DNA from 4 places in the Pseudomonas sp. MDV22-iso1 genome. Region 1 is predicted to be linked to each of the others. Evidence: predicted binding sites of a transcription regulator. Region 1 holds the regulator's gene; each other region holds the start of a gene.

What was found. The regulator FliA, encoded in region 1, starts transcription of late flagellar genes. The targets are predictions, from matches to a motif close to CTAAAGTTTNNNNNNNNNNNGCCGNTAA.
Positions count from the first base shown of each region.
Region 2: AC3ZVB_RS27295 (methyl-accepting chemotaxis protein) is a predicted target of FliA. The motif match lies at 3,582-3,609, and genes of this name have one in related genera.
Region 3: AC3ZVB_RS27565 (methyl-accepting chemotaxis protein) is a predicted target of FliA. The motif match lies at 5,093-5,120, and genes of this name have one in related genera.
Region 4: AC3ZVB_RS03205 (methyl-accepting chemotaxis protein) is a predicted target of FliA. The motif match lies at 1,933-1,960, and genes of this name have one in related genera.

Region 1 is NZ_JBYVMF010000001.1:254,476-262,175, forward strand. It holds gene flhA (flagellar biosynthesis protein FlhA) at 1-1,826, shown strand, start outside; gene flhF (flagellar biosynthesis GTPase FlhF) at 1,838-3,163, shown strand; gene fleN (flagellar synthesis regulator FleN) at 3,280-4,110, shown strand; gene fliA (RNA polymerase sigma factor FliA) at 4,107-4,847, shown strand; gene AC3ZVB_RS01175 (chemotaxis response regulator CheY) at 5,013-5,384, shown strand; gene AC3ZVB_RS01180 (protein phosphatase CheZ) at 5,407-6,195, shown strand; gene AC3ZVB_RS01185 (chemotaxis protein CheA) at 6,217-7,700, shown strand, end outside.
Region 2 is NZ_JBYVMF010000038.1:1,206-8,905, reverse strand. It holds gene secA (preprotein translocase subunit SecA) at 1-1,259, opposite strand, end outside; gene AC3ZVB_RS27305 (DUF721 domain-containing protein) at 1,567-2,022, shown strand; gene AC3ZVB_RS27300 (helicase HerA-like domain-containing protein) at 2,080-3,567, opposite strand; gene AC3ZVB_RS27295 (methyl-accepting chemotaxis protein) at 3,740-5,629, shown strand; gene gpgS (N-acetylglucosaminyl phosphatidylglycerol synthase) at 5,867-6,988, shown strand; gene gpgD (N-acetylglucosaminyl phosphatidylglycerol deacetylase) at 6,981-7,700, shown strand, end outside.
Region 3 is NZ_JBYVMF010000039.1:15,895-23,594, forward strand. It holds gene AC3ZVB_RS27545 (response regulator) at 1-114, opposite strand, end outside; gene AC3ZVB_RS27550 (helix-turn-helix transcriptional regulator) at 355-1,200, shown strand; gene AC3ZVB_RS27555 (YkgB family protein) at 1,244-1,753, opposite strand; gene AC3ZVB_RS27560 (serine hydrolase domain-containing protein) at 1,930-3,174, opposite strand; gene AC3ZVB_RS27565 (methyl-accepting chemotaxis protein) at 3,499-5,064, opposite strand; gene AC3ZVB_RS27570 (LysR family transcriptional regulator) at 5,331-6,236, shown strand; gene AC3ZVB_RS27575 (substrate-binding domain-containing protein) at 6,226-7,002, opposite strand; gene AC3ZVB_RS27580 (MFS transporter) at 7,026-7,700, opposite strand, start outside.
Region 4 is NZ_JBYVMF010000002.1:190,834-198,533, forward strand. It holds gene AC3ZVB_RS03195 (NorM family multidrug efflux MATE transporter) at 1-803, opposite strand, end outside; gene AC3ZVB_RS03200 (LysR substrate-binding domain-containing protein) at 962-1,882, shown strand; gene AC3ZVB_RS03205 (methyl-accepting chemotaxis protein) at 2,068-4,044, shown strand; gene AC3ZVB_RS03210 (YifB family Mg chelatase-like AAA ATPase) at 4,174-5,667, opposite strand; gene AC3ZVB_RS03215 (hypothetical protein) at 5,844-6,014, opposite strand; gene AC3ZVB_RS03220 (N-acetyltransferase) at 6,048-6,584, opposite strand; gene AC3ZVB_RS03225 (HigA family addiction module antitoxin) at 6,776-7,039, shown strand; gene AC3ZVB_RS03230 (BRO-N domain-containing protein) at 7,051-7,578, opposite strand.

The DNA.
Region 1 (7,700 bases):
ACGGTCATGCCTCCGCGGGCAAGGTGATCCAGGCGTTCGGTGAGGTGGTGATCGGCGGCAACTACGTGGTGGGTATCGTGGTTTTCGCCATCTTGATGATCATCAACTTCGTCGTGGTGACCAAAGGTGCCGGGCGGATTTCCGAGGTGAGCGCGCGCTTCACCCTCGACGCAATGCCCGGCAAGCAAATGGCCATCGACGCCGATTTGAACGCCGGGCTGATCGATCAGAACCAGGCGAAAATGCGCCGTACGGAAGTGGCCCAGGAGGCTGAGTTCTACGGTTCCATGGACGGTGCCAGCAAATTCGTTCGTGGCGACGCCATCGCCGGCCTGCTGATTTTGTTCATCAACCTGATCGGCGGCATGGCGGTCGGTATCTTCCAGCACGGCATGACCTTCGGCGATGCCGGTAAGGTTTATGCGCTGCTGACCATCGGTGACGGTTTGGTGGCGCAATTGCCATCACTGCTGCTGTCCACTGCCGCGGCAATCATGGTGACCCGTGCTTCCGGTTCGGAAGACATGGGCAAGCAGATCAATCGTCAGATGTTTGCCTCGCCCAAGGCGTTGGCGGTGGCAGCGGGTTTGATGGCGGTGATGGGCCTGGTGCCCGGCATGCCGCACTTCTCCTTCCTCAGCATGGCCGCAGTAGCGGCTGGCGGGGCTTACCTGTTCTGGAAAAAGCAAAACACCGTCAAGGTTCAGGCCCTGCAAGAGGTGGCGCGTCAGCAGGAGCTGCTGCCATCGCCGGCCCGTGCACAGGAAACCAAGGAGCTTGGCTGGGATGACGTCACCCCGATCGACATGATTGGTCTGGAAGTCGGCTATCGCCTGATTCCGTTGGTGGACCGCAACCAGGGTGGTCAGCTGCTGGCGCGGATCAAGGGCGTGCGTAAGAAGCTGTCCCAGGATCTGGGCTTTCTGATGCCGACTGTGCATATACGTGACAACCTCGACCTTGCACCGAGTGCCTATCGTCTGACCCTTATGGGGGTCATTCTGGCCGAGGCAGAGATTTACCCGGATCGGGAGCTCGCCATCAACCCCGGTCAGGTCTATGGGACACTCAACGGCATCACCGCCAAAGATCCGGCTTTTGGACTTGAGGCCGTCTGGATTGAAGTCAGTCAGCGTGCCCAGGCTCAGTCTCTTGGTTACACTGTGGTCGATGCCAGTACAGTGGTGGCAACCCACTTGAACCAGATTCTGTACAAGCACTCCAGTGAGCTGATCGGGCACGAGGAAGTGCAGCAACTCATGCAATTGCTGGCCAAAAGCTCGCCGAAACTGGCAGAAGAGCTGGTGCCGGGTGTGGTGTCGCTGTCGCAGTTGCTCAAAGTCTTGCAAGCGCTGTTGGCCGAACAAGTGCCGGTACGGGACATTCGCAGCATTGCCGAGGCCATCGCCAACAATGCGGCGAAGAGTCAAGATACCGCCGCTCTGGTGGCCGCCGTACGCGTCGGCGTATCCCGTGCAATCGTCCAAAGCATTGTAGGCACTGACTCCGAGCTGCCAGTTATCACGCTGGAGCCAAGGTTGGAACAGATATTGCTCAATAGTCTTCAGAAGGCAGGGCAAGGCTCGGAAGAGGGTGTTCTGCTTGAGCCAAGCATGGCTGAGAAACTGCAACGCTCGTTGATCGACGCGGCGCAGCGTCAGGAAATGCAAGGTCAACCGGTGATTCTGCTGGTAGCCGGTCCGGTTCGCGCGATGCTCTCGCGATTTGGCCGACTGGCAGTCCCGGGTTTGCATGTGTTGGCGTATCAGGAAATTCCTGACAACAAGCAAGTGACCATCGTTGCGACAGTAGGGCCCAACGGCTGAGGTAGTGGTTTATGCAAGTTAAGCGTTTTTTCGCCGCCGATATGCGTCAGGCCATGAAACTGGTTCGCGATGAGCTGGGCGCCGATGCGGCCATCATTGGCAACCGCCGGATCGCCGGTGGCGTAGAGCTGACGGCTGCCCTGGATTACAAACTGTCGGCGCTGGCGCCACGTGTTCCGAACATGGAACTTGAAGACGAGTTGCGCAAGACCCAATCGCGGATCGTCACCGCCCAGGCCGAACTGAGCCTGCGCAGCGAGGGCGAGAGCGAGAAAAGCACCAATCGCCAATTGTTCGCCGGCCTGCCGTTGACTGCCGCCGAACCGCTGATCGAAACGACTTATACAGAACCTCCACGACCTGCCCCGGCGCCTGCTGCGACGGGCGGCGTCGACCCGCGCGCGTTCGACTCGATGCGGTTCGAGCTCAACAGCCTGCGCGAACTGATGGAAGTACAGCTTGGGTCCTTAGCCTGGAACCAATTGCAGGGCAGCCGCCCGGCGCAGGCCAACCTGTGGCGTCGTCTGCAGCGCATCGGCCTCTCCGGCCCGTTGTCCCGTGATCTGCTGGCGATGATCACTGGCATCGACGAGCCACGTCAGGCCTGGCGCATGTTGCTGGCACACCTGGCGCGCATGATTGCCACACCGGAAATCGAGCCGCTGGAAGAGGGCGGTGTCATTGCCATGGTCGGCCCTGCCGGCATGGGTAAAACCACGACCCTGGCCAAGCTCGCCGCGCGTTACGTGCTCAAGTACGGCGCGCAAAACATCGCGCTGGTGAGCATGGACAGCTACCGTATCGGTGCCCAGGAACAGCTCAAGACCCTTGGCCGCATCCTCAATGTCCCGGTCACTCACGTCGACCCGGGTCAGTCGCTGGTGCAGGCGCTGGATCCTTTGCTGCGCAAACGCGTGGTGCTGATCGATACCGCAGGCCTTCAGGCCAGCGATCCGGCACTGCGCATGCAGCTGGAAAGTCTGGCCGGGCGTGGCATCAAATCGAAAAATTATCTGGTTCTGGCAACCACCAGCCAGAAACAGGTTCTAACCGCCGCTTATCACAGTTACAAGCGCTGCGGGCTCGCCGGCTGCATCCTGACTAAACTGGATGAAACGGCAAGTCTGGGCGAGGTGTTGAGCCTGGCCATCAGTCATGAATTGCCGGTGGCCTATCTGACCGATGGCCCGCGGATTCCGGATGATTTGCATCTGCCGCGTCGTCATCAGCTGGTCAGTCGCGCGGTCAGCGTGCAAATGCAGGAAGAACCCAGCGAAGAAGCCATGGCTGACATGTTCGCTGATATTTACCACAGCCCGACCAAGCAGGTTAGCTGAGGTATTAATGAATAGTTTTTGTACCTACATCGATGGTCTGCCATGCATTGTTCCGTTTGTGAACGCGCAGCCAGTAATGTGGCCTCCGTCTATGCAAGACAAGGTAAAGAAATAACATGGGCAGCATGCATCCCGTACAGGTTATCGCGGTGACCGGCGGCAAAGGTGGCGTCGGGAAAACTAACGTGTCAGTGAACTTGTCCCTGGCTCTAGCAGAGCTCGGCCGGCGCGTCATGCTTCTGGACGCCGACCTCGGACTGGCTAACGTCGACGTTCTACTCGGACTGACACCCAAACGTACCCTGGCCGACGTGATCGAAGGCCGCTGCGAGCTACGCGACGTTCTGTTGCAAGGCCCGGGCGGTATTCGTATCGTTCCGGCCGCGTCCGGCACACAGAGCATGGTTCATCTGACCCCGGCGCAACACGCCGGCCTGATCCAGGCCTTCAGCGATATCGGAGACAACCTCGACGTGCTCGTGATCGACACGGCGGCGGGCATCGGCGATTCGGTTGTCAGTTTCGTCCGCGCCGCTCAGGAAGTCCTCCTGGTGGTCTGCGATGAGCCGACTTCGATCACCGACGCCTACGCCCTGATCAAACTGCTCAACCGTGATTACGGCATGAACCGTTTCCGTGTCCTGGCCAACATGGCCCAGAGCCCGCAAGAAGGTCGCAACCTGTTCGCCAAGTTGACCAAGGTCACGGATCGCTTCCTCGACGTCGCCTTACAATACGTCGGTGCGGTGCCGTACGACGAAAGCGTGCGCAAGGCCGTGCAGAAGCAGCGCGCCGTGTATGAAGCATTCCCGCGCTCCAAGTGTTCGCTGGCCTTCAAGGCCATCGCGCAAAAGGTCGACACCTGGCCATTGCCTGCCAACCCGCGTGGGCATCTGGAGTTCTTCGTGGAGCGCCTCGTGCAACAAACTGCAGGACCCGTGCTATGACCGCCAGTGGCTATAACCTCTATAAAAAATCGGCCCGTGATGCGCAGTACGAGCTGATCGAGCGTTACGCGCCACTGGTAAAACGGATTGCCTACCACTTGCTGGCGCGTCTGCCGGCCAGTGTCCAGGTCGAAGACCTGATCCAGGCCGGCATGATCGGCCTGCTTGAAGTGTCGACCAAATACGACGCCAGCAAAGGCGCGAGTTTCGAGACGTACGCGGGCATACGAATCCGCGGCGCGATGCTCGATGAAGTACGCAAAGGGGACTGGGCGCCACGTTCGGTCCACCGAAATACCCGAATGGTCAGCGACGCCATTCGCTCGATTGAAGCTAAAACCGGTCGCGACGCTAAAGATCACGAAGTTGCGGCCGAACTCCAATTGAGTCTCGACGATTATTACGGGATTTTGAACGACACCCTGGGCAGCCGGTTATTCAGTTTCGACGATCTGTTGCAAGACGGCGAACACGAAGGGCTGCACGAGGATGGCGCCAGTGCTCATCTCGAGCCGTCGCGCGATCTGGAAGATGAACGCTTCCAGGCAGCGCTGGCGGACGCGATTGCCAATTTGCCGGAGCGTGAGCGACTGGTGTTGGCGCTGTACTACGACGAAGAGCTCAACCTCAAGGAAATCGGTGAGGTCCTGGGGGTTAGCGAATCGCGGGTCAGCCAGTTACACAGCCAGTGCGCGGCCCGTTTGCGGGGGCGTTTGGGGGAGTGGCGAGCGCGCTGAAGGCAGTGTGGGGACACTGCGAACGAGGCTGGTGGGTTCTGTACGCACCGGTCTCTATCTGCTGTGCTCCAGACAGTCATCGAATGCTTTGCCGGATTGAATGAAATGGCGTGTCCAGGTGCTGGACGCGTTTAAGACTGCTTGGAGGTCGAATTGGACAAGAACATGAAAATCCTCATCGTTGATGACTTCTCAACGATGCGGCGGATCATAAAAAACCTGTTGCGTGACCTTGGGTTCACCAACACGGTCGAGGCTGACGATGGCACCACTGCCATTCCGGTCCTCAACAGCGGCAGCATCGACTTTCTGGTAACGGACTGGAACATGCCGGGCATGACCGGTATCGATCTGCTGCGCCACGTGCGCGCCGATGAAAGGCTCAAGCATCTTCCGGTGCTGATGGTTACCGCTGAAGCCAAGCGCGAGCAGATCATCGAAGCAGCCCAGGCCGGTGTAAACGGCTATGTGGTCAAGCCCTTCACGGCCCAGGCGTTAAAAGAAAAAATCGAAAAGATTTTCGAACGCATTGGTTGAGCAACTGCGCCACGGGGGAGCTATGGAGCAAAATGAAATTTCACAGGGCGATTTCGAATCGACCCTGAAAAAACATGCGGTCGAATTGGTCGAAAGCCTTGAAAAAGGCAAGTTCGGCGACGCAGTACAACTGATCCATGAGCTCAACCAGACCCGTGATCGCGGCCTGTACCAGGAAGTGGGCAAGCTCACTCGCGAGTTGCATAGCGCGATCGTCAATTTCCAGATTGACCCGAACATGCCACAGGCCGAGGAAGTCTCGCAGATCACGGACGCGACCGAACGTCTGGGGTATGTGGTCAAGCTGACCGAAGCGGCGGCCAACCGCACCATGGATCTCGTTGAAAACGCCACGCCGCTGGTCACCAGCCTGGGCAATGAAGCCGAGGCGCTGAGCGCGGATTGGGGAAGGTTCATGCGCCGTGAAGTCGGTGCCGAGGAGTTCCGCGAACTCGCCCGGCGCGTAGACGGTTTTCTCACACGCAGCAGCGAAGACAACCGCGTCGTAACGAGCAACCTCAACGATATTCTGCTCGCTCAGGATTACCAGGACCTCACCGGTCAGGTCATCAAGCGCGTGACTCAATTGGTCACCGAAGTTGAAAGCAACCTGCTCAAGCTCGTGCTGATGGCCAGTCAGGTGGACCGCTTTGCGGGCATCGAACATGACCGTCAAGCGATGCTGGCTGAAAAAGATCCACAAAAACATCTCTCTCAGGGTGAAGGTCCGCAGATTCATGCCGATAAAAGAGAAGACGTTGTGTCCGGTCAGGACGATGTGGACGATTTGCTATCCAGCCTTGGATTTTAGACCTGTAGGAGCACCCCATTAATGAGCTTCGGCGCCGATGAAGAGATCCTTCAGGATTTCCTGGTTGAGGCCGGCGAGATTCTAGAGCTACTGTCCGAACAGCTGGTCGAGCTTGAAAGTCGACCGGATGATGCGGACTTGCTCAATGCAATTTTTCGCGGTTTTCACACTGTAAAAGGGGGCGCCGGCTTCCTCCAGCTCAACGAGTTGGTGGAGTGCTGTCACATCGCCGAGAACGTCTTCGACATCCTGCGCAAGGGTGAGCGTCGCGTCGACTCGGAATTGATGGACGTGGTTCTCGAAGCACTGGACGCGGTGAACGGCATGTTCACCGAAGTCCGCGAGCGCAGCCCGATCACGGCTGCCACACCTGAACTGCTGGCGGCACTGGCCCGTCTGGCTGAACCGCAGTCGTCCGACGAAGCGGTGCCGGTTGTCGACGTGGCACCGGTTACTGAAAGCGATTCAGGTGACATTACCGACAACGAATTCGAACAGCTGCTGGACTCTCTGAATGCCGTCAAGGCGCAGGCCGAGGCCGCGCCTGTTGCTCCGGCACCTGTCAGCAACGCTGGCGCGCCCAGCGATGAAATCACCGATGCCGAGTTCGAGTCATTGCTCGATCAGTTGCACGGTAAAGGTCAGTTCGCTGTTGATGCCGTAGTCCCGCCAGCGGCTCCCGTAGCGCCAGCGGCTCCGAAAGCGGCAGGCGATAGCTCTGACATTACCGACGAAGAATTTGAAGCACTGCTGGACCAGCTCCACGGCAAGGGCAACTTTGCGGTCGAAGCGCTGGAGTCGGCGATTGCTTCGGCGCCTGTGCCGGCCGCCCCGTCTGCCGCCGCAGTGGGCAGTGATCTGATCTCCGATCACGAGTTCGAAGCGCTGCTCGACGAATTGCACGGCAAAGGCAAGTTCACTGAGGTCGGTACCGCTACCGGCGCCAGTGCATCGGTCGCCACGCCGGTCGCCAAGGCTGCAGCCCCCAAGCCGGTTGCCAAAGCTCCCGAGCCAAAAGCCGAAGTGGCGAAGGCCGCTCCTGCTCGTGCTCAAGCTGCTCCGCCGGCGGATAAGCCCGCCAGCGAAGCCGAGACCACCGTGCGGGTCGATACCGCGCGTCTCGATGAAATCATGAACATGGTTGGCGAACTGGTACTGGTGCGTAACCGCCTGGTCCGACTCGGCGCCAACAGCGCCGATGAGGCCATGTCCAAGGCGGTGTCGAACCTCGATGTGGTCACCGCTGACCTGCAAACCGCGGTCATGAAGACCCGGATGCAACCGATCAAGAAAGTCTTCGGACGTTTCCCGCGCCTGGTTCGCGACCTGGCTCGCCAGCTCAAGAAAGAGATCAACCTTGAGCTGGTTGGCGAAGAAACCGACCTCGACAAGAACCTCGTCGAGGCCCTGGCCGATCCGCTGGTCCACTTGGTGCGCAACGCCGTCGACCACGGTATCGAATCGCCGGAAGAACGCGAAGCATCGGGCAAGTCCCGGGGCGGCAA
Region 2 (7,700 bases), on a different contig from region 1:
CGGGCCAACGGTCTGTTTGGTGGAATGACCATCACCGACAAACCGTAGATCTGATGGAACTCGAACGCTTCGGTGTCTGCAGTACCGGTCATGCCGGACAGCTTGTTGTACAGACGGAAGTAGTTCTGGAACGTAGTCGAGGCCAGGGTCTGGCTCTCGGCCTGGATGTTCAGTTCTTCCTTGGCTTCGATGGCCTGGTGCAGGCCTTCGGACAAACGACGACCCGGCATGGTACGACCGGTGTGTTCGTCGACCAGGACGACCTGCCCGTCCTGCACGATGTATTCGATGTTGCGATGGAACAGCTTGTGCGCACGCAGACCGGCATATACGTGGGTCAGCAGGCCCAGGTTATGTGCCGAGTACAGGATCTCGCCTTCAGCCAGCAGGCCGACGCGGGTGAGCATGTCTTCAATGAACTGGTGACCGGCTTCGTTGAGCTCCACCTGACGAGTCTTCTCGTCGACGGTGTAGTGACCCGCCTTGGTGACTTCGCCTTCAACTTCCTCGACGTGCAACTCCAGCTGCGGGATCAGTTTGTTGATCTCGACGTACATCTTGGAGCTGTCCTCGGCCTGGCCGGAAATGATCAGCGGGGTACGCGCTTCGTCGATGAGGATGGAGTCGACTTCGTCGATCACGGCAAAATTGAGTTCGCGCTGGAATTTTTCTTCCATGCTGAACGCCATGTTGTCGCGCAGGTAGTCGAAGCCGAATTCGTTGTTGGTGCCGTAGGTGATGTCAGCGGCGTAGGCCAGGCGTTTTTCTTCCGGCGGCTGGAACGGCGTGACAACGCCGACCGTCAGGCCGAGGAATTCGTAGAGCGGACGCATCCAGTTGGCGTCGCGACGTGCCAGGTAGTCGTTCACTGTCACTACGTGCACGCCCTTGCCGGACAGCGCGTTGAGGTAAACACCCAGCGTTGCCACCAGGGTCTTGCCTTCACCGGTACGCATTTCCGCGATCATGCCTTCATGCAAGGTCATGCCGCCGATCAGCTGGACATCGAAGTGGCGCATACCCATGACACGCTTACCGGCTTCGCGGGCGACCGCAAAGGCTTCTGGCAGCAACTTGTCGAGGGTTTCCCCTTTGGCGATGCGGGCCTTGAACTCGTCTGTCTTGGCACGCAATTGATCGTCCGAAAGGGCCACCATTTGCTCTTCGAAGGCATTGACGAATTGCACCGTCTTGAGCATGCGTTTGACTTCACGCTCGTTCTTGCTTCCAAAAAGTTTCTTTAACAAAGGCGCAAACATATCGGCAGGATCTTCCACACTAAAGGGATGGAGGGCGGCCCCGTGAGTCGCCCGAGCAGCCCTCATGGCCGCATGCGAACGAGCATTCTACCCGGAAACGATGGTGAGGAAAGTGGCGTTGTTCCACGATGCTGGCACAGCGTTGTTACGGGGCTCACTTAAAATAAGGGCTTTTTGCTGAACTTCAAGTCATACACGGCAGAAGTTACTTGTTGATTTAATGGGTAAAGCGCTCGCAAAGCAATGGGTCGGGTCAATCGGGTGCTTTCTGCTAACATGGCGGCTCTGTTACTTCAGGTGTCTGATCATGGCATTTCGCCCTCTTACGGCCAGAGCACCCGCCGTCCTGCTTCGCGAAGCCAAACCGCTGAAAGCCATCTTCGGCCACGCTCAACGCCTGGGCCATCTCCAGCGTCTGCTGGAAAGCCAATTGCAACCGGCTGCCCGTGAGCATTGCCACGTGGCTTCATGGCGCGAAGGCAGCCTGTTGCTGATCGTCACCGACGGCCACTGGGCGACCCGCCTGCGCTATCAACAAAAACGCCTGCAACGGCAATTGCAGCTGTTCGATGAATTTGCCAGCCTGACACGCATCCTGTTCAAGGTGCAGCCACCGACTGTCCCGCAAGGGGCGGCGGGGCATACCATCAGCTTGTCGGTTGACGCCGGGGCGACCATCCAGGCGACGGCCGATGGCATTACCGACCCGAACCTGCGGGCTGCGCTTGAGCGCCTGGCGGCTCACGCCAAACCCAAGGATTGAAAGCAGGATCAAAAGATCGTCCGACGGCTCAAGTCGCGTTCGGACGATCTTTTGCTTTTAGCGTTTTTTGCTGCCACCCAGCAGCGACCCCATTAACCCGCGCACCAATTGCCGGCCCAACTGGTTAGCCGCCTGTCGCATCGCTGATTTCAGTGCCTGCCCTGCAGCAGTGCCGAGAAACTCCCCGGCCTTGTCGGTAAAGCTTGGCTCTTCAGCGGCGGGTTTTCCCGGCAACGCTTCAGGCTCGGGCGCCAATCCCTTGCGCCCCATCAATACTTCATAGGCCGATTCGCGATCGATCGGTTTGTCGTAACGCCCCTTGAACGGCGACCCTGCAATCAGCACTGTGCGCTCCGTCTCGGTCAACGGCCCGATCCGCGATTGCGGTGGCGCGATCAGCACCCGCTGGACCATCTCCGGCGTGCCCTTGGTCTGCAACGTACCGACCAGCGCCTCGCCGATGCCCAGCTCCGTTAAAACTGCCAAGGCATCGAATGCCGGGTTCGGTCGGAAACCTTCAGCCACCGCCCTCAGGGACTTCTGCTCCTTGGCGGTGAACGCGCGCAGCCCGTGCTGGATGCGCAGGCCAAGCTGTGCCAGCACATCATCCGGCAGATCGCCCGGCGATTGGGTGACGAAATACACCCCGACACCTTTCGAGCGAATCAGCCGTACCACTTGTTCCAGGCGATCCTGCAAGGCTTTGGGCGTGCCAGCGAATAACAAATGTGCTTCGTCGAAAAACAGCGCCAGCAGCGGTTTTTCCGCATCGCCGCGTTCCGGCAGTTGCTCGAACAGCTCGGCCAGCAGCCACAGCAGGAACGTCGCGTAGACCTTCGGGGCCTCGTGCACCAGACGGCTGGCATCAAGCAGGTGAATGCGCCCGCGACCATCGACGGCCGGCTGCAATATGTCTTCAAGTTGCAGGGCAGGCTCGCCAAACAGCGCTTCCGCCCCCTGCTGCTCAAGCGTCGCCAGGCGCCGCAATAATGCCTGGCTGGAACCGGTGGTCATCAGTGCGGCGTCATCGCCCAATGACTCCGGGTGGTCGCGCAAATGATTGAGCAGCGCCTTCAGATCCTTGAGATCCAGCAACAACAGACCTTCACGGTCGGCCACCTTAAACGCGGCATACAGCGCCGACTGCTGACTGTCAGTCAGTTCCAGAAGGCTGCCCAGCAGCAACGGGCCCATCTCGCTCAAGGTCGTGCGTAACGGGTGACCCGACTGGCCGTGGATATCCCACAACGTCACCGGATACGCCTGAGGTGTGTAGTTCAGCCAGGGCATCCCGGCGATCCGCTCGGCGATCTTGCCCTGTGGGTTTGCGGCAGCGCCCAGCCCGCACAGGTCGCCTTTGATATCCGCCGCGAACACCGCCACGCCGGCATCGCTGAAGGCTTCGGCCAGGCGTTGCAAGGTGACGGTTTTGCCGGTCCCGGTAGCGCCGGCGACCAGGCCATGGCGGTTTGCGAGACGCATCGCCTGGGCGATCGGCTGCCCCGCGAGATCGGCACCGATAACGAGTTGCAAGGAGTCAGGCATTTTGTCACCCATGGTTAATCTTTGATCCTTCACGGCCGATATAAAAGACTAATAGCGTCGGTAATTCCCTAAGGAGAGCACGGAATTATCCGCTTGTGTTTACCACCACCCCTTTCGCGTTCCTTTATAAAAGCACGCCCTTGACATTAAGACCTTAGCGGAACCCCAAGCCATGAACAAAAATCTGCGTTTCAGCCATAAGATACTGCTTGCCGCCGCGCTCATTGTCATCGCCGCCTTCGCCTCGTTCACGCTGTACAACGACTACTTGCAGCGTACCGCCATCCGCGAAGACCTGGACAACTACCTCACTGAAATGGGCGATGTTACCGCCAGCAACATTCAGACCTGGTTGACCGGCCGCATCCTGTTGATCGACAACCTTGCCCAGAACATCGCCCTCAACCCCGAGCGGTCCACGGTTGACAGCCTGCTCGAGCAGAAAGCCCTGACATCGACCTTCATGGCGTCCTACCTTGGCGATGCCACCGGCAGCTTCACCATTCGCCCGGACGCGAAAATGCCTGCTGGCTTCGATCCGCGCGTGCGCCCTTGGTACAAAGGCGCCGAAAGCAGCAACACTGCGACGCTGACCGAACCCTACGTCGATGCGGCCACGGGCCAAACCATCATTTCCATCGCCAGCGCCTCGAAGAAGGCCGGTCAGAGCATCGGCGTGGTCGGTGGCGACCTGAGCCTGCAAACCTTGATCGACACCCTCAGCGCTCGGGATTTCGATGGCATGGGCTACGCATTCCTGGTCAGCGCCGACGGCAAGATCCTGGTGCACCCGGACAAATCGCTGGTGATGAAAACGTTGAGCGAGGCCTATCCACGCAACACGCCGCGTATCAGCAGCGATTTCAGCGAAGTCGAAGTGGATGGCAAGACCCGCATCGTCAACTTCACCCCCGTCAAAGGCCTGCCTTCGGTGAACTGGTACATCGGTTTATCGGTGGATAAAGAAAAAGCCTTCTCGATGCTTAGCGAATTTCGCACCTCGGCCGTCGTCGCGACCCTTATTGCCGTGGCAATCATCATTGCCTTGCTGGGCATGCTGATCCGCATCCTGATCCAGCCGCTGCATGTCATGACCCGCGCCATGGAAGACATTGCCGACGGTGAAGGCGATCTGACCAAGCGCCTGACCATCCAGAACAACGACGAGTTTGGTGTCCTCGGCACCGCATTCAACCGCTTTGTGGAACGTATCCACGGTTCGATCCGCGAAGTGTCATCGGCCACCGGTCAAGTCAACGAAGTGGCCCTGCGCGTGCTCGCCGCTTCAAACTCGTCGATGTTCAACTCTGACCAACAAGCCTCACGCACCAGCAGCGTAGCCGCGGCGATCAACCAGCTCGGCGCCGCCACCCAGGAAATCGCCCGCAACGCTGCACAGGCCTCGAGTCAGGCCAGCGACGCCCGCAACCTGGCCGAAGACGGCCAGCAAGTGGTGGACCGCAGCATTGCCGCGATGAATCAGCTGTCGAGCATGCTCAGCGCGTCGAGCACCAACATCGAATCGCTGAACAGCAAAACCGTGAACATCGGCCAGATCCTTGAAGTGATCACCAGCATCTCCCAGCAAACCAACCTGCTGGCCCTCAACGCGGCGATCGAAGCAGCGCGAGCGGGTGAAGCGGGACGTGGATTTGCGGTGGTGGCCGATGAAGTGCGCAACCTGGCGCATCGCACCCAGGAATCGGCGCAACAGGTTCAGACCATGATCGAGGAACTGCAAGTCGGCGCCCGTGAATCCGTCAGCAACATGAGCGACAGCCAGCGCCACAGCCAGGACAGCGTGGACATCGCCAACCTCGCTGGTGAACGCTTGAACAGCGTCACCTTGCGGATTGGCGAGATCGACGGCATGAACCAGTCGGTGGCCACCGCGACCGAAGAACAGACGGCGGTGGTTGAATCGATCAACGTCGACATCACTGAGATCAATACGCTGAACCAGGAAGGCGTGGAAAACCTGCAATCGACGTTGCGGGCGTGTTCCGACCTTGAACAGCAGGCCGCGCGCTTGAAACAGTTGGTGGGTAGTTTCCGAATCTAGAACGGTTGGCGCTCCATCAGATCTACGTATCTCGTCGTAGAACACACCGAACTTGTGGCGAGGGAATGACTCCCGCGCCACAGGACTTTGGCAGCTCCTGAAAGATGTGTAGATACCGATGCAGCGATGGCGGTCTTGCTCCCACCGCCCCCCCCCGCTAACCCCTACGCCAGCAAACCCCAACCGAACATCTATCCTTCATTAAGGTCAACCAAGGGAGAACAACGGACCGGAGGGATGCTCATCGTGCATATCGCTGACATAACCATGTTCTACGCCCCTGCCAGCGGTGGCGTGCGCACGTATCTGGATGCCAAACACCGACGCCTGGGGATCAAGCCTGGCATTCGCCACAGCCTGCTGATCCCCGGTGCCCACCTGAGCGAACGGGATGGCATTTTCACCGTTCCCGCTCCCGCCCTGCCCTTCGGCAAGGGCTACCGTTTCCCCGTACGTTTGGCTCCGTGGCGAAACGTACTGCAGGATTTGCAGCCTGATCTCATAGAAGTCGGCGATCCATACCTCACCGCCTGGGCTGCTTTAGATGCGAAGCGTCAACTGGATGTGCCGGTGATTGGTTTCTATCACTCCGACTTGCCGTTGCTGTGCAGCAATCGCATGGGCAACTGGGTGACCCCGAATGTCGAAGCCTATGTCAGCAGACTTTATGGCAACTTCGACCGGGTGCTGGCGCCGAGCCAGGTCATGGCTGACAAACTCAAGGGGCTAGGGGTCAGGAATGTTTACGTCCAGCCTTTGGGCGTCGACCTGCAAACATTCAATCCTGGCGCAAGGGACCCGGAACTAAGGGCCGAACTGGGCATTGCTGAAGAGACCCATTTGCTGATTTTTGCCGGGCGCGGTTCCAAGGAAAAGAACCTGCCGGTGCTGCTCGATTGCATGAAACAGCTAGGTGCTCGCTATCACTTGCTATTGGTCGGCTCGTCCATGCCAGTGGTCGTGCCGGAGAACGTCACCGTCGTCGATGAGTTCTGCCCGGCTGTAAAAGTGGCGCGACTGTTAGCCAGTGCCGATGCGCTGGTGCATGCCGGCGACCAGGAAACTTTCGGCCTGGTCATTCTGGAGGCCATGGCCAGCGGCATCCCGGTCATCGCCGTTGATGCCGGAGCATTCAAGGAGATCGTCACTGATCAATGTGGCTTGCTCTGCGCCCCGAACAATTCGTCGGCGATGGCCAGTGCGGTCCGCGAACTGTTCCACTCAGGCAGTGCAGAGCTTGGTAAAAAAGCCCGCGCCCATGTCGAACAGCATTACGCCTGGGACACCGTGGTCAATAGTCTTCTGGGGCACTACCACGCCGTGCTCGGCAATCACTGGCCGCAGACGGCCAATGGATAAAGCCATGAACGTGCCCAGCGTGTTATTGGTGCTGCACGATGTCGCACCGCAAACCTGGGCCGACTACCAACCTTTCGTTGAAGCCGTCGACGCCTTGGGTGACGTGCCGATCACCTGGTTGGTCGTGCCCGATTTCCACCGGCGCAACAATCTCGATGCTCACCCGGACTTCCGGCAAATGCTCACCCATCGCGTCGCCCGAGGTGACGAACTGGCTCTCCACGGCTACTTTCATTGCGATGACGGCACGAAACCGAGTAATCCACGGGACTGGTTCATGCGTCGGGTCTACACCCACGAAGGTGAGTTCTACACCCTGTCCGAACAGGCGGCCCTTGCCCGCTTACGCGCAGGCATCGAACTGTTTGATCGCTACAACTGGCCGCTTCATGGCTTCGTCGCGCCAGCCTGGCTGATGAGCGAGGGGACACGCCAGGCACTGCGCCAGTTACCGCTGAGCTACACCAGCGACCCGCAGCACCTGTATCGCTTGCCCGATTTCAGCACGGTTGATGCACCCGGACTGGTCTGGAGCGCGCGTAGCCCATGGCGCCGGGGATTGTCGAAGTGGATCAGCGATTATCGTGAACAACATTGGCGGCATGCACCCGTGATTCGCCTCGGCCTGCATCCAGTGGACATGTGCCATGAGTTTTCACGCAATTATTGGCTACAAACCCTTAAACGACTGCTCGACGAAGGCCGCGTCCCC
Region 3 (7,700 bases), on a different contig from region 1:
CGCCTTGACCCGATAGTTGTCCTTCAGCAACTCGGCGATCAACATCAGGTTGTCGGGGGTATCGTCGACCACCAGAACGGTCGCTGATGGATAAACGCCCTGAGTGCTATCCATGGTTGTTGGCTCCCTTGCCAGACAATTGAGGAGTCGGCGTACTTGCACCAATCTCTTGCTGGCAAGCGTAGCTAGAAAAGCTGCAATCGCTAGGTGAGGATCTGCAGGTTGGTTCGAAGAGGCGCTGCAGGCAAAGATAAATTGATGATGGGCAAACAGTTGATACAGCATCGGAGCCACGATGGTGTGCATTTCGTCGGTGATATGATCTGGCGTGTATTTCTTGCCAAGAGATTGCCCATGGATCGCTTGTCTACCTTGTTGTCGCAGTTCGGCGTGCGCGCAAAGCTGTTTTTCAACGGCAAACAGTGCGGCTTGGCGTCTTACGACGGCGCTGAAGGACGTGGCTATATCCACCTGCTACAGGCGGGCAGTGTTGATTTACAGAGAGCCGATGGTAGAGGGTTATTACTGACCCGGCCCAGCCTGATTTTTATGCCGCGTCCCAGCCGGCATCAACTGTTTGCCGGTGAGTCCGAAGGCGCTCAGTTGTTGTGTGCATCTATGGAGTTTGGGGGTGGGGTCGATAACCCGCTGTCGGCTTCATTACCCGACTGTCTGGTGCTGTCTCTAGATGAACTGCCAATGCTGGCCGATACGCTGAAATGGATGTTCCGCGAGGCGGCGGGCTCGCATTGTGGCAAGGAGGCAGCGCTGGAACGGTTGTTCGAACTGCTGATCATCCTGTTGTTTCGACATCTACTTGATCACCACCAGTTGCATACCGGGATGATGGCTGGACTGGCTGACCCGAGGTTGTCGCGCTCTCTTTCGCAGATTCACAACGCACCTCATCTTGCTTGGTCAGTTGCGGGAATGGCGAGCGAATCAAACATGTCTCGCGCGGCTTACGCAGTGCATTTCCGGGCGGTTATCGGGCAGACGCCCGCCGATTATCTGTTGAGTTGGCGTATCAGTCTGGCGCAGAAGCGTCTTCGTGAAGGCCGGTCGATTACATTGATCGCCGCCGAAGTCGGTTATGAAAGTCCCTCGGCACTTGCGCGCGCGTTTCGACGCAAGACTGGTTACAGTCCTCAGGAATGGATCAAAGACTTGGCAGGCGGAGAAAATCGGGCATTGACCTGAAAGTATCGAACTGCTTCAGGCCATTGCGGGGGCAGTCATCGGCTCAACGGCGTTCTATCGCCGTCAGAGAATGGCCGGCCACAAATATCGAGGCGGCAAGTAACCCGATGTCTTTGAGTAAAAACTGGCCTGGAACGACTGAAATAGCGGGAAAACCCAGGCCGGGCTCGATCACTCCGGGTGTCGAGAGCATGAAGCTCAAGGTGGTGAAAAACAGTCCGGCAGACAGCGCGCCACCTATCAAAGAAAGCTTCGGTGACATCAAGCGACCTGCAATCAGCGCACCGATCGAGACCTCCAGGACGCCAAGCAGATTGGAGAAGGTGTCGACACTGAAAATGTTGTAAACCCAACCCACGAAAGGGCTGTTGCTCACCAGCGGAACCAGCCCGACCGCTTCGTAGTGCGTGAACTTCATCCCGCCGAACCAGAAGTAAATGACGGCGAGCGCAAAATAGACTCCATAAATACCCAGCGCCATGGTTTTGAACCCAAGCGTTGAACGGGGTTGGGCGCTGTTGGTTTCGTGGGTCTCGATTCCGAAGGTTTTCATGATCAATGCTTCCAGGAGTGTGGTGAGGAACGCCAATAAGCAACCCTGCGAGGGTGTGCGTTGGGGGTCGACACAGTGTTGCCTTTGCTTCCACACTCGTGGCGTCTGAACGTATTGCATCCGGTGCAGATCGTCTTGACGCGTCGGATGAGATTAACGTTATCCGACGCGCAGAGTTACTTCAACGCAGCTACCACGGCATCGAAGAATGCCATCGGGTCGATCGGCTCTTTATCAACCGGCTTTGGCTGGGCACCGAAGGTGACAATCACCACGTTATTGGCGGGGTTGACGTAGATGTTCTGGCCCTGGATACCGACCGCTGAATAAGCGCCGTCTTTCACCGAAGGCTCGGTCCACGCCGTCCACCACATGTAGCCGTAGTCCAGTGACTTGCCACCTTTGAGGGTGGTCGGCAGGGTCGCCTCCTTGACCCAGCCCTCGGGCAGAATTGACTCGCCATTGATCTTGCCGCCGTTCATGAAAAACAGCCCGAAGCGTCCATAATCGCGCAACGTGGCGCTGATACCGCTGCCACCGATTTCGACGCCGTCAGGTGAATCGAGCCACCAGCGGGCATCGCTCTCCATACCGAACGGCTGCCAGATCTTCTGCGACAGATAGTCGGCCAGTGGCATCTTCACAGCGCCACGAACGATCTCGCCGAGAACCTGCGTTTCGCCGGTGCTGTAATTGTTGACCGTGCCGGGCTCAGCCGCTCGCGGCAAACTGGCCATCAACGCCATGGCCGAATGCGGTTTCTGCGATATCTGCGCCTTGAGGAGCGCGCGACGATCAGATGCCGGATCGGTGTAGGTCTCGTTCCACTTCACGCCCGAAGACATCATCAGCACGTCGCGCACCGTCACGCCCTCGTAAGCGCTGCCCTTGAGTTCGGGAACGTAATCCACCACTTGCGCATCAAGGCCCTTGATAAGGCCGTCTTTGATCGCGGCAGCCGCCAGTGTGGAGGTGATGGACTTGGCCACCGACATCGACATCCACCGGGTTTTCTCGGTGTTGCCGCGCTGGTAGGTCTCGAACACGATCTTGCCGTCCTTGAGCACGAGCATCGCCGTAATGCTGTCCAGTGCGACGAAGTCATACAGGTCGTACTTTTTGTCCCCGACAGTGAAGCGGACGTTGGGCAATTGTTTGTCCGATTTCGGCAGCGCATACGGATGATCGCCGGCCTTGATCCGGTGGGTAGGGAACAGCCGGTCAATGTTGCGGTAGGTACTGACCGCCAGATCCGGCAGCATGGCGCCGTCATAGATCTGCTCCACGGTGCCAATCGGTTCCTGGGCGTGGGGATAATCGTCAGCCCATGCGCCCGAGGATATACCCGCAGCGAGCAGACCCAGCGAGAGAAGCAGCAACCGACCAGGCACAGCCGGACGAGAAATAGCGGAGGAGTGCATAACCTATCCTTTTGTTGTTTTTGCCATTCACGGACGCCAGGGCGCGCGCCCGCTTGAACCATAGCCTACTCATTGGAATTGCGCCGCAGCGCTTGAATGAGCGACGAAAGTGAAGCGCAGGTAGTCGTCCACTTCCTCACCGTGGTGCTGGCGGACGGACGTGATCGATAAACGGTTACGGGCGCAGGCGTCGGAGTAAATAAAAACGGGCACCTTGAAGGTGCCCGTTTTTTTGTGGTCTTCGACTCCGTCGCAGCGTTGAAAGGCTAAGCGGGAAGTTTGATGTCGCAAAACTGGCCTTCGGGAAGGCCAGCAGTCGATAGGCTATCGATTGAATCGCTCGACCAATGAATATTGCGTATTAGCGGTCTGGGTCAGCTCCTTGCTCAGCGCTGCCGAGTGCCTGGCCTGTTCAGACGTCTGGTCTGCCAGATGGGCAATGGTCGTGATATTGCGGCTGATTTCCTCGGCCACGGCGGTTTGCTCTTCGGTCGCTGCGGCAATCTGGGTCGTCATGTCCGTGATGTTCGCCACTGCTTCGCTGATCCCGACTAATGCCTTATCTGCCTCAAGCACCCACGCCACGCCTTCTTCGGCCTGGCGATGACCGCTTTCCATGGTTTTCACCGCATTGTTGGACGACACCTGCAGCTTGGAAATCAGCCCATGGATTTGCGCCGTGGACTCCGTTGTGCGCTGCGCCAACTGGCGCACTTCATCGGCGACCACCGCAAAGCCTCGACCCATGTCGCCCGCTCGCGCGGCTTCGATGGCGGCGTTTAACGCCAGCAGGTTGGTCTGGTCGGCAATGCCCTTGATCACATCGACTACCGTGCCGATTTCATTGCTGTCCTTGGCCAGTTGGGCGACTGTCAGCCCGGTTTCACCCACTACCACCGAGAGGCGCTGAATGGCTTCTCGGGTGTCTCGTGCCACTTCGCGTCCACGCCCGGTCAACACATTGGCTTCCTGAGTGGCGTCGGCGGTGCGTTGGACGTGGCTGGCGACTTCCTGGGTGGTGGCGGCCATTTGATTGACGGCGGCCGACACCTGCTCGGTCTCGACCCGTTGACGGTCAAGCCCACGGGAGCTTTCAGTGGCGAGGCCGTCGGAGCGGCCCGCCAGACCGGTCAGTTGCTCAGCCGTATCCTGCAATCGGGTGAGGCATGTCTTGAGCCGGGCAGCCTGGCTGACAAACGCCGTTTCAAGGCGTGCCTGGGGGCCACGTTCGTCGCTGTACATTTTAGCCAGCAATGCGTCGCAGGTTGAGGCTTCAGCCATTGCCAGCAGACGCAGCGCGCCACGGTTTTGCCGGCTCGAGACCCACAGCCCGAGCGGCACCGATACTCCTACAGCCAGGATCATCGCCTCGGACATGCCGAGGAACACGCCGCCCAATGCACCCACCAGGCCCATCGCCAACACCGGTAGCCTGGCGAGCAGTGCGGGTTGCCATTGATCACTGACCGGGACGGCTGACTTGCCCAGGCTGATGCGTTTATAGAGGGCTTCGGCGCGACGAATCTGCTCGGCTGTCGGCTTGACCCTGACCGATTCATAGCCCACCACCTCTAGCCCCGCGAAAATCGGCGTGACGTAGGCGTTGACCCAGTAGTGGTCGCCGTTCTTCGTGCGATTCTTGACGATGCCCATCCACGGCTTGCCTAGCTTGAGCGCACCCCACATATGAGCGAAAACGGCGGAGGGCACGTCGGGGTGACGAACGATGTTTTGAGGCGCGCCGATCAGGTCCGACGTGTTGAAACCGCTGATTTCGACGAAGGCATCATTGCAGTACGTGATGACGCCCCGCGCATCCGTTGTCGAGATGAGTTTCTGTTGAGGCCCAAGGGCAACCTCGCGCTGCGTAACCGGTTGGTTGTTTCTCATCTGTATTGCTCCTATCCCTAAGCAAGGGGCATCGGCTGCGATAGGAGAAAGGTTAATGAGTAAGTCAGAAAGCGCAGGTCATGCGTCCGAAAAGAAGGTGTCGCCCTTTGATGGCTATGGCTGGCCAGAATAGGGCGTACGGCCAGCGTTGATCGTTGCCAGGGCATTTCGCACACAGTCTCCAACTCACCGGAACCTGCGTTGTGGAATAATTTGTTACATTCATAGGATAAGCTGATCAATCTGTCAGATCCCGAGTGCGCACCATGGCCATAAACTTCGACCTTAACGACCTGCAAGCTTTTCGCGCCGTGGTCGAGCAGGGCAGTTTTCGCAAGGCCGCTGACGCCGTGCGTATCTCTCAGCCGGCACTGAGCCGGCGCATCGAAAAACTTGAAGACGCCCTTGGCGTACGGTTGTTTGAACGCACGACACGTAAGGTCAGCTTGACTCAGGCCGGGCGCGGCTTCATGCCCAGCGTTGAGCGCTTGCTGGACGATCTGGACGTGGCGCTGCTGGGTATCAGCGAAGTCGCCTCGACCCGACTCGGCCATGTCACGGTGGCCTGCGTGCCCTCGGCCGCGTATTACTTCATGCCGCGCGTGATCGCCCATTACCACCGGCAGTTCCCGAAGATCAAAGTAAAAGTGCTCGACTCCAGCGCCCACGACGTACTCAGCGCCGTGGTCAATGGCGAAGCGGATTTCGGTCTGAGCTTCATGGGTACGCTGGAGACTGAGGTCGAGTTCGAGCCATTGGTGCAGGAAGGTTATGTCGTGGCCTGTCGGCGCGATCATCCGTTGGCGGGACGAACCAGCGTCACCTGGGATGAGTTCTATCAGCAGGATTACATCTCGCTGGACAAGACCTCGGGCAATCGCTTTTTGCTGGATCAGGCGCTGACCGGCGTCGTGCCACAACGACAGAGCATCTGTGAAACCCGGCATGTGACGACGATGATCGGCTTGGTGGAAGCGGGGTTGGGGGTGGCGGCGGTGCCGCTGATGGCGATGCCGACAGCGGATCACCCGATTCTGACGCGGGTGCCGCTGACCGACCCGCAGGTCATGCGCAGTGTCGGCCTGATCAAGCGCCGGGGCCGCACGTTGACCCCGGCGGCGCTGGAACTGGCACGGCTGGTGGTGGAAATGAAAGTTCAGGTCAGCGACTGACCGAATCCAGCCCGGTGGCCTTTACATCCGGTTGAGCGGCCGAAGACGCCAGGTATTCCAGCAACGCCCTGGCTTGCGCCGGGTGTTGCGCGCCCACGGGAATGCCCGCAGCGAAACGCGTTACCGATTGCACCGACTCTGGAATCTTCGCCACAAAACTTACGCCCGGCACCGGCAGCAATTCGCTGACCTGCTGGAAGCCCAGTTGGTAGTCGCCGGTGGCAACCACCGAACCCACGGGGATCTTCGGAATCATCCTGGATTTGGGTTTGAGCTGGTCTTCGATGCCCAGGCGCTTGAACAACTGTTCCTCGATGTACACGCCGCTGGCGCTGTCGGAATAGGCGACGGATTTTGCGTCGAGCAAGGTCTTCTTCAGTCCGTCAACGGAGCTGATGTCCGGCTTCGTCGCGCCCTCACGCACGACGAGCCCGATTCGGGAATCGGCCAGTTCAACCCGTGAAGCGGGATCGACTTTGCCTTGCTTGATCAGGTCATCGAGGGCGTAGCCGACCATGATCACTACGTCAGCTTTTTCCCCGCGAGAAAGACGATTCGGAATAGCTTCCGGCGCCTTGCCCATTGATGGGCCAAGGGCGGTGTCCAGGGTGTTGCCGGTGGACGCGGCGAATTTCGGCCCGAGCACTTTGTAGGCCGCGGTGAAACCGCCGGAGGTCATCACGCGGATCTCTTCCGCCTGGGCGACGGTGCTCAAACCGAGGCTGGCCACCAGGCCGAGGGCGGCAAAATTTAATAGCTTGTTCATTCGTGTTCTCACAAAGGGCAGGTTCAAGACATCGCTGGTTGCAGGCGGCCGGTGGAGCGGCGGTAGAGATACAACGTGGCGCACAGCGCGCAGAGCGCGGCGAAACTCATCCAGTAACCGGGTGCGGCCTTGTCACCGGTGTACTGAATCAGGAACGTCGACATCGCCGGGGTGAAGCCGCCAAACACCGCCGTAGCCAGGCTGTACGCCAGGGAGAAACCGGCGACCCGAACTTCGACCGGCATGATTTCCGTGAGCGCCGCAATCATCGCGCCGTTGTACAACCCGTAAATGAACGACAACCACAGCAAGACCAACAGCATGTTGACGAAGCTCGGTGCGTTGACCAGATAAGTCAGCGCTGGATACGCCGTGGCGAGGGTTAACAGCGCCATGGCGATCAGCACCGGGCGTCGACCGATGCGGTCAGACAGCGCGCCGCCAATGGGCAACCAGAAGAAGTTCGAAACACCCACCAGCAAGGTCACCAATAACGCATCGGACGTACTCAGGTGCAGCACGGTTTTGCCGAAGGTGGGCGCGTACACCGTGATCAGGTAAAAAGCCGTGGTGGTGAGGGCGACCATCATCATTCCAGCGAACACGATGACCCAATTCTGCGCGAGGGTGCGGAACACATCGCCCATACTTGGCCGATGTTTGCGCACTTCGAATTCCTCGGTTTCTTCGAGGTTACG
Region 4 (7,700 bases), on a different contig from region 1:
CTTCCCATGGTGCCCATGCACAGCGCGGCAAAGGCAAATAGCCCGACTTCCACCGCATAGGTGCCGCCAATGGGCAGGCCCAGGCGCCAAAGCTCTTTGAGGTACTGACGATTGGGCCGCGACAGGCCCGCGCGCAACGGATAAGCGTCGTACGCGGGATGCCGGCGGATGTGCAACGCGAGTGCCACTGCCATGAGGTTGGCGACAATGGCCGTGACCAGTCCGATCCCGACCAGGCCCAATTTCGGCAAGCCAAACATGCCGGTGATCAACGCATAGTTGAGCAGAAAGTTAGCGACCGTACCGGCGAGGCTGATGACCATGACGGGCGTCGCCCGGCCGATCGCACTGGTGAAACCGCGCAGGGCCATGAAGCTCAGATAGCCGGGCAGGGCGAACGGCAGGATCAACAGAAACTGCCCAGCCATCTGGACGTTGGTTTCGGTCTGACCGAACAGCAACAACACCGGCTTGAGGTTCCACAACAGCAAGCCCGCCACCAGCGCCATCAACCACGCCAGCCACAACCCCGCCTGGGTCAGTCGCGCCGCCCCAACGGTATCGCCTGCACCTTTGCGGATAGACACCAGGGTGCCGACCGCAGCAATTACACCGATGCAGAAAAACGCCACGAAGGAATAGGCCGCCGCCCCCAGACCGCCGCCGGCCAGCGCCTCGGGGCTGAGGCGGGCCATCATCAACGTATCGGTAAGAACCATCAGCATGTGCGCCAACTGTGAGGCAATCAACGGCCCCGCCAGCCGCAGAATGGCCCAGAGTTCAACACGTGCTGGATGCTTCATGATCATCACGCTCAATTTTCAAGGGGAACAGTAGACCGTCGATTCTCGGCGCTCTCAGGGGATTGCACAAAGGGATAAAAAGGATGGGTCGCATGATTTAAACTCATGCAGAATAGTTTGCGTCTGGTTCATGTTGCGCAGTTGAAGGAGCGTTCCCGATGTCCCGTCGTCTTCCTCCCTTGTATGCCCTTCGCGCATTCGAAGCAGCAGCGCGCCACAGTTCGTTCACCCGAGCCGCAGAAGAGCTGTCGATCACGCAGAGCGCTGTCAGTCGGCACATTCGTACGCTCGAAGAGCATTTTGCCTGTCGACTGTTTCACCGCAGTGGCCGAAACCTGCAGTTGACCGAATCAGCCCGTTTGCTATTGCCGGGGATTCGCGAAGGCTTCACTGCGCTTGAACGGGCGTGCAATACCTTGCGCGCGGAAGACGACGTCTTGCGCATGAAGGCCCCCTCGACCTTGACGATGCGCTGGCTGTTGGCACGACTGAGTCGCTTCCGTCACCTGCAACCGGGCAATGAAGTGCAGCTGACCAGCGCCTGGATGGACGTCGACTCGGTGGATTTCAACGACGAGCCCTTCGACTGCGCCGTATTGCTGAGCAACGGGCATTTCCCGCCTGACTGGGAGGCGAGCTACCTGTTTCCGGAAGAGTTGATCCCGGTCGGCGCGCCGAACCTTTTGAACGATCAACCCTGGGATGTCACGCGCCTGGCCAACACTGAATTGCTGCACCCGACCCCGGATCGTCGCGACTGGCGCAACTGGCTGGAACGCATGGATATGGCCGATCAGGTGTCGCTCAAGGGTGGGCAGGTGTTCGATACGCTGGAGCTGGGCATGATCGCCGCTGCGCGCGGGTACGGTGTGTCGATGGGCGATCTGCTGATGGTGGCCGAGGATGTGGCGCAAGGGCGCCTGAGTTTGCCGTGGCCGACGGCTGTCGCCAGCGGTGAGAAATATTACCTGGTCTGGCCGAAAACCCGCCCCGGCGGCGAACGAATGCGCCGACTCAGTGATTTCCTGCAAGGCGAAGTTCGGGCAATGGAGTTGCCCGATGTCGAGCATTTGAGCTGAATCGATAGAGCCGTCGCAATGACGGCTTTGAGCTATCTCCCGGTGAATCACTCAAGTATTCAGCTTTGCCGCCGAAAGTCTGCAGGTGGAACCTTCGTGCAGGTTCGACCGAATTCCCATTATTAGAAATTTTGCTGAGTGTGCGTCGCGATCAGGATGATCCGGTCACTCGGCCAGGAGCAGTCATGTCTCAACCTCGTGCCCGGATCGCCTCACAACTGGGGCTAGCGCTGGCCGTGATACTGGCGGTGGTCATCAGCGGCAGTACGCTGTTCGCGTTGCGCTCGCTGGATACAGCCAACCTCGCCACCCGCGAAGAACATCTGGCCAGTGAAGCCCGGCTGCTGGCCGATCAGTTGAGCACCTTCCACGGTACGTTGCGCGAAAGCACCCAGCGCCTCAGCGGATTGTTCGAAAAGCGTTTCAGCGTCGGCCTTAGCCTGCATCCTGATGAGCCGGTGACAGTGGCCGGCGTACAGACTCCCGGCCTGCACCTGGGCAGCGAAGTGCTGAACAACAACTTCAGCGAAGTGGACGAGTTCAAGCAAATGACTGCCGGCGTCGCCACGTTGTTCGTGCGCAACGGCGATGACTTTATCCGCGTCAGTACGTCCCTGAGCAAACAGGACGGCACGCGGGCCATCGGTACGCTGCTCGATCACGCGCATCCGGCTTATGCACGCCTGATGGCGGGGCAGAGCTACGTCGGTCGTGCCTTGCTCTTCGAACGGTCCTACATGACGCAGTACACCCCCGTACGTGACAGTGGCGGCAAGGTCATTGCCGTGCTGTTTGTAGGATTCGATTACACCGATGCGCAGAATGCGCAATTTGCCAACCTCAAGCGTTTCCGTATTGGTCAAACCGGCTCGTTGGCGTTGCTGGATGAGCAGGGCAAGTGGCTGGTGCCGATCGCTGGCGTGCAAGCGCTGGATCAGGCCGTTCCGGCCATCCTTGCACTGTCCAAGACACCGGGAACGGGCGATTTCTGGAGCGACAAGTCCGAAGCGTTCTACAGCGTGGCGGTGCCGTTTGAGGGCGGCCCCTGGTCGGTGGTCGCGAGCATGCCGAAAGCTGAAATCAACGCGGTGACCTGGAGCGTCGGGATTCGATTGGCAATTGGCAGCCTGCTGGCCATGTTGATTGCGGTGGGTTCGGCAGTCTGGCTGTTGCGTAGCAAGCTCGCGCCGCTGGGCGATCTGGTGCGTCAGGCCGAAGCCTTGGGTGCAGGTGATTTGAGCGTGCGCCTGAACGTGTCGAGCCACGACGAAATCGGTCAGTTGGCCCGGGCTTTCAATCAGATGAGTCAGGCACTGTCGACCATGGTGGAACACATCCGCAAAGCCTCGGAAGAGGTCAACAGGCGCGCGCAGGCGTTGTCCGGGTTATCTGGCGGCGCGTACGAAGGAATGGAGCAGCAGTCGGGCGAAATCACCAGCATGGCCGGCGCGGTGGAGGAGTTCAGTGCGACCTCGTTGAACATTGCCGACAACATGGGCAGCACCCAGCGCCTGGCTCAAGAGAACGCACAACAAACGCGGATAGGTCGTACATCGATGGAGGAAGCGTCCTCGTCTCTGGAACAAATCGCTGGCGCACTGAACAGTACCGCGACCGTTATAAACACCTTGGGTCAGCGTTCACAGGAAATCGGCGGCATCGTCGGGGTCATTACTTCGATCGCCGAACAGACCAACCTGCTGGCGCTGAACGCGGCGATCGAAGCTGCCCGTGCCGGTGAGCAGGGCCGTGGATTCGCAGTGGTGGCGGATGAAGTTCGCAATCTGGCTTCGCGTACGCGTCAGGCCACGGATGAAATTTCGGTGATGATCCAAAGCATCCAGCAAGAGACGGGCAACGCCATCAGCACCATGGAACAGGGCAATGTGCTGATGCAGGAAGGCTTGTCACGTAACGCCAATGTCGCCACGGCGCTGGCGCGGATCGATGAGCAGAGCCGCTCGGCGGGTCAGCAGTTTGCTGCCATCACCACGGCGACCCAGGAGCAGAGCAGCACGGCAACGTTGCTGAGTAGCAACCTGCAAAGCATTGCCTTGGCGAACAGTGAGCAGCGCGAAGTGGTGTCGAACCTGGCGGTGACGGCCAAAGAGCTGGAGAGCCTGGCAGCAGAATTGCGTTCCGAGGTTGACCGGTTTCGGTGAGTCGCCTCTGAGATCGCCATCGCGAACAGGCTCACTCCCACAGGGTGTGCGCCGTTCGCAAATTTTGTAAACAACAAAAACCCTGTGGGAGTGAGCCTGCTCGCGATGGGGACGACTCGGTTTCAGCATTTACTGAGTCGCCGGTCGATACTGCAACGCCTCCGCCAAATGCCCGCGCGTAATCTCGTCGACCTGCTCAAGGTCCGCCAACGTGCGCGCTACCTTCAGCAGCCGATGAGCCGAGCGCAGCGACAGCGTCAACCGCTCACAGGCAGACTCCAGCCAGCTTTCATCCGCTGTGGATAACGTGCAGTGAGCACGCAAACCCGGCAGATCGAGGAACGCGTTCGCGCAACCCTGACGCTTGTGCTGTCGCTCCCGAGCTTCGGCAACCAGAGCGGCCGCCGTTGCGGTGTCATCTCCAGGTTTGGCCGCTGGATTCAACGCAGTGGCTTCCCGGGCGACGGTCAGGTGCAGGTCGATACGATCCAGCAGCGGGCCTGACAACTTGTTGCGATAGCGTTGAATCATGTCCGGCGTGCAGGAGCAGCGGCCCGTGGGCTCACCAAGATATCCACAGGGGCAAGGATTCATCGCCGCCACCAACTGGAAGCGAGCCGGAAACCGCACCCGGTCTTTGGCCCGGGAGATCACGATATGTCCCGACTCCAGCGGCTCCCTCAGCACTTCCAATACTTTGCGATCAAACTCGGGAAGCTCGTCCAGAAACAGTACGCCGTGATGGGCGAGGGTGATTTCGCCGGGTTGCGGTTTCGAGCCGCCGCCGACCAATGCAGGGCCGGAAGCCGAGTGATGGGGCTGCCGGAACGGGCGCTGTGGCCAGTGACTCAAGGGGACGCAACTGACCACCGACTTGATGGCCGCGACTTCCAGTGCTTCGCTCTCGGCCAGCGGTGGCAGCAAGCCTGGCAGGCGGCTCGCGAGCAACGTCTTCCCCGTCCCCGGAGGTCCGCTGAATAACAGGTTATGCGCACCCGCCGCGGCAATCAGCAAGGCACGCTTGGCCGCCATTTGGCCCTGCACCTCGTTTAAATCCGGGTAGGGCCTGCTGGCATGCATCAAGCCATCTGAAACGTAAGGCGCAATGGGCAGGTGCCCATTGAAATGCGAAACGGCTTCCAGCAGGTGATCCACCGCGATCACCTTCAACCCTGACGCCAGACAGGCCTCCTCGGCATTCGCCCGCGGCACCATCAACGAACGCCCGGCCTTGCGCGCCGCCAGTGCTGCCGGTAGCACGCCTCGCACCGCCCTTACTGCCCCCGACAGCGCCAACTCTCCCAGACACTCGATGTCATCCAGTGTGAGCGCCGGCACCTGGACACTGGCCGAAAGAATCCCCAAGGCAATCGCCAGATCAAACCGTCCGCCATCTTTGGGCAGATCTGCCGGTGCGAGATTCAGCGTGATGCGCCGCGCCGGAAATTGCAGCCCCGAATTGATGATCGCGCTGCGTACACGGTCCTTGCTTTCCTTCACCGCTGCCTCAGGCAAGCCGACCATTGTCAGTGATGGCAAGCCATTGGCGAGGTGGACTTCGACGGTCACGGCAGGTGCTTCCACGCCAATCTGGGCACGGCTGTGGACGATGGAGAGGGACATGGTCGTTCCTTGAGTTGTACGGGAGCCGCTTCCTGCGGGTTTTTGAAGGGTAGTCGGAGAGCAGGGATTTGGTGGGGTGATTACGCGGGCGAACTTTCACTGGATGTTGCGAGTAGCTTCCCTGAACTGCAGGCAAAAAAAAACCGCCTTCGGGATACGGTTTCTCTCATAAAAAATTAGCTTCGTCCGCCAGCTAACCAGCCACCAGGCTCAAGTTCTTTACCGCGCGCGATGCCGACTTCAATAATTCGCAGTTGATTGGCCGATAAGTTTCCAGCCAGGCGACGGGCTTCAGCGTGGAACTCAACAATTTGTAAAAGTTTCGCCTTTCGCTTTTTTGGGCTCATGCACTCCTCCTGCGATGGGTTGTTTTTTGAATGTTATTGGTCGTTCAAGAACATGACAAGGCGGTTGTTCTGGTCAAAGTCGAATCCGAGATCTCGATAATAAAAAATAACGTTCGGATCAGGTTCCTGGATTTCAATCACTTTGCATCCAAGCATACGCGCATAGAAATCAGCGGCGAGTATGGCGATTGGAGCTATCACACCACGAAGAGGATGGGCTGTGTCTGGATCCCCCTGCAGAAGAACTATTTTCAGACAGATTGCGCTTCTTCTCGGTGTTGCATAACACAAGCCGCACAGATTCTGCCCATACCAAATGGCCAGATCCAAGCCCTTGGCATCTTTACGCTTCCACTCGGCGATGTGATCCCACGGATAGATTGCTGCTCCTTTCCATAAATGACATTTCTCTATCGCTGCGGCGGTAATCGGCTCAAACCTCACAGGTGCTACGTCGATTTTTAAAGCGCGAGGTGCGATTTGATTGATAAATGCTTTGTAGGTGAGCTTCCTTGCGTCCGATTTAAAAGTCTGGTTACGCAGGTCCGTGCCTTTCCCTTTTCTTCTCATTGCAAACATCTATCGAATATCGAGCCGAGAAGCGTAGAGAGCGGGTGAGGAATGATAAATCAGGCGAGAGAGCTGCTTTTTGTAGGACTGTGCCGAGATAGGTGAAGGACATCGGTGAAAGAGCGTAACTGGACTTGCCGGGCGAAGGTGGCTGCTTATGATCTCGCCGAACGCAGCAATAGGAGGCATGAATGAAGAGGACCGGGATGCGCCCAATTCATCCTGGTGAGATTCTTGGCGAAGAGTTTTTGAGGCCGCTGAGTATTTCGCCTGAGGCTTTTGCTCGCTCTATGAACGAGTCTGAAGCCGAAGTGAGCGACTTTGTGAAGCAGCAGCGTGGCGTCAGTGCTGCTTTCGCGAGGAAGTTATCCATTCATCTGAACACCACGCCCGAGTTCTGGCTGGATCTCCAATCGACCTACGATCAGCGTAAGTTCGAAGTTGGGCGTGGATAAGTTTCAAATACTCATAGTGATTGCAAGGCCTGCGACGCTCGCTTCCACCACGGTCTATTGAGCGAAGCTTTTGGTACCTCCTGATCAGGCAGTACGAGCGGCACGTCCTCCAGTCGAATCCACGGCTTGTTGTTCCAGTGCAGCAAGCTCAACGACATCTCTGGCCAATTCAACAGGCTCAGCACCGGTCGCTCGGTTGAGGTCGGTTGCTCTGCGTCTCGGAGTGCTGTCACCACGTCGTGGGTGAGCCATTCGCGCAGGCTTCGGTATTCGGGGCAGTAGTGGTAGACGAGCAGTGCGTAGACGCCGGATTCGCTGATCAGCAGGGTGTTTTCCAGGCTGCCGTGGATGAGCGTTCGAGCGGATTGGTGTTGGTCCGGGTCGAGTTTTCGAAGGGTGCGTTCGTCGATGTAGAGGCGGATGAGGCGGCCCAAGTCGCGGGCGCTGAACCAGGGTTGATTTTCTAGGAGGAGGGCGTGGAGGTGGAGTTTGTGGCGGGTGAAGACGTGCGGGGTTAGATAATCGTCATTGCAATTCATTGATACAGCTCCTTTTGCCTAAAGGGCTGCCAGTAATTGTCGCCAAACAATTGGGTGGCAGTTGTGCGCGGGTTGGCGAGCCGGAGCAAAAGGAACCCGGCAGACCCGAAGGTCTCCCACGC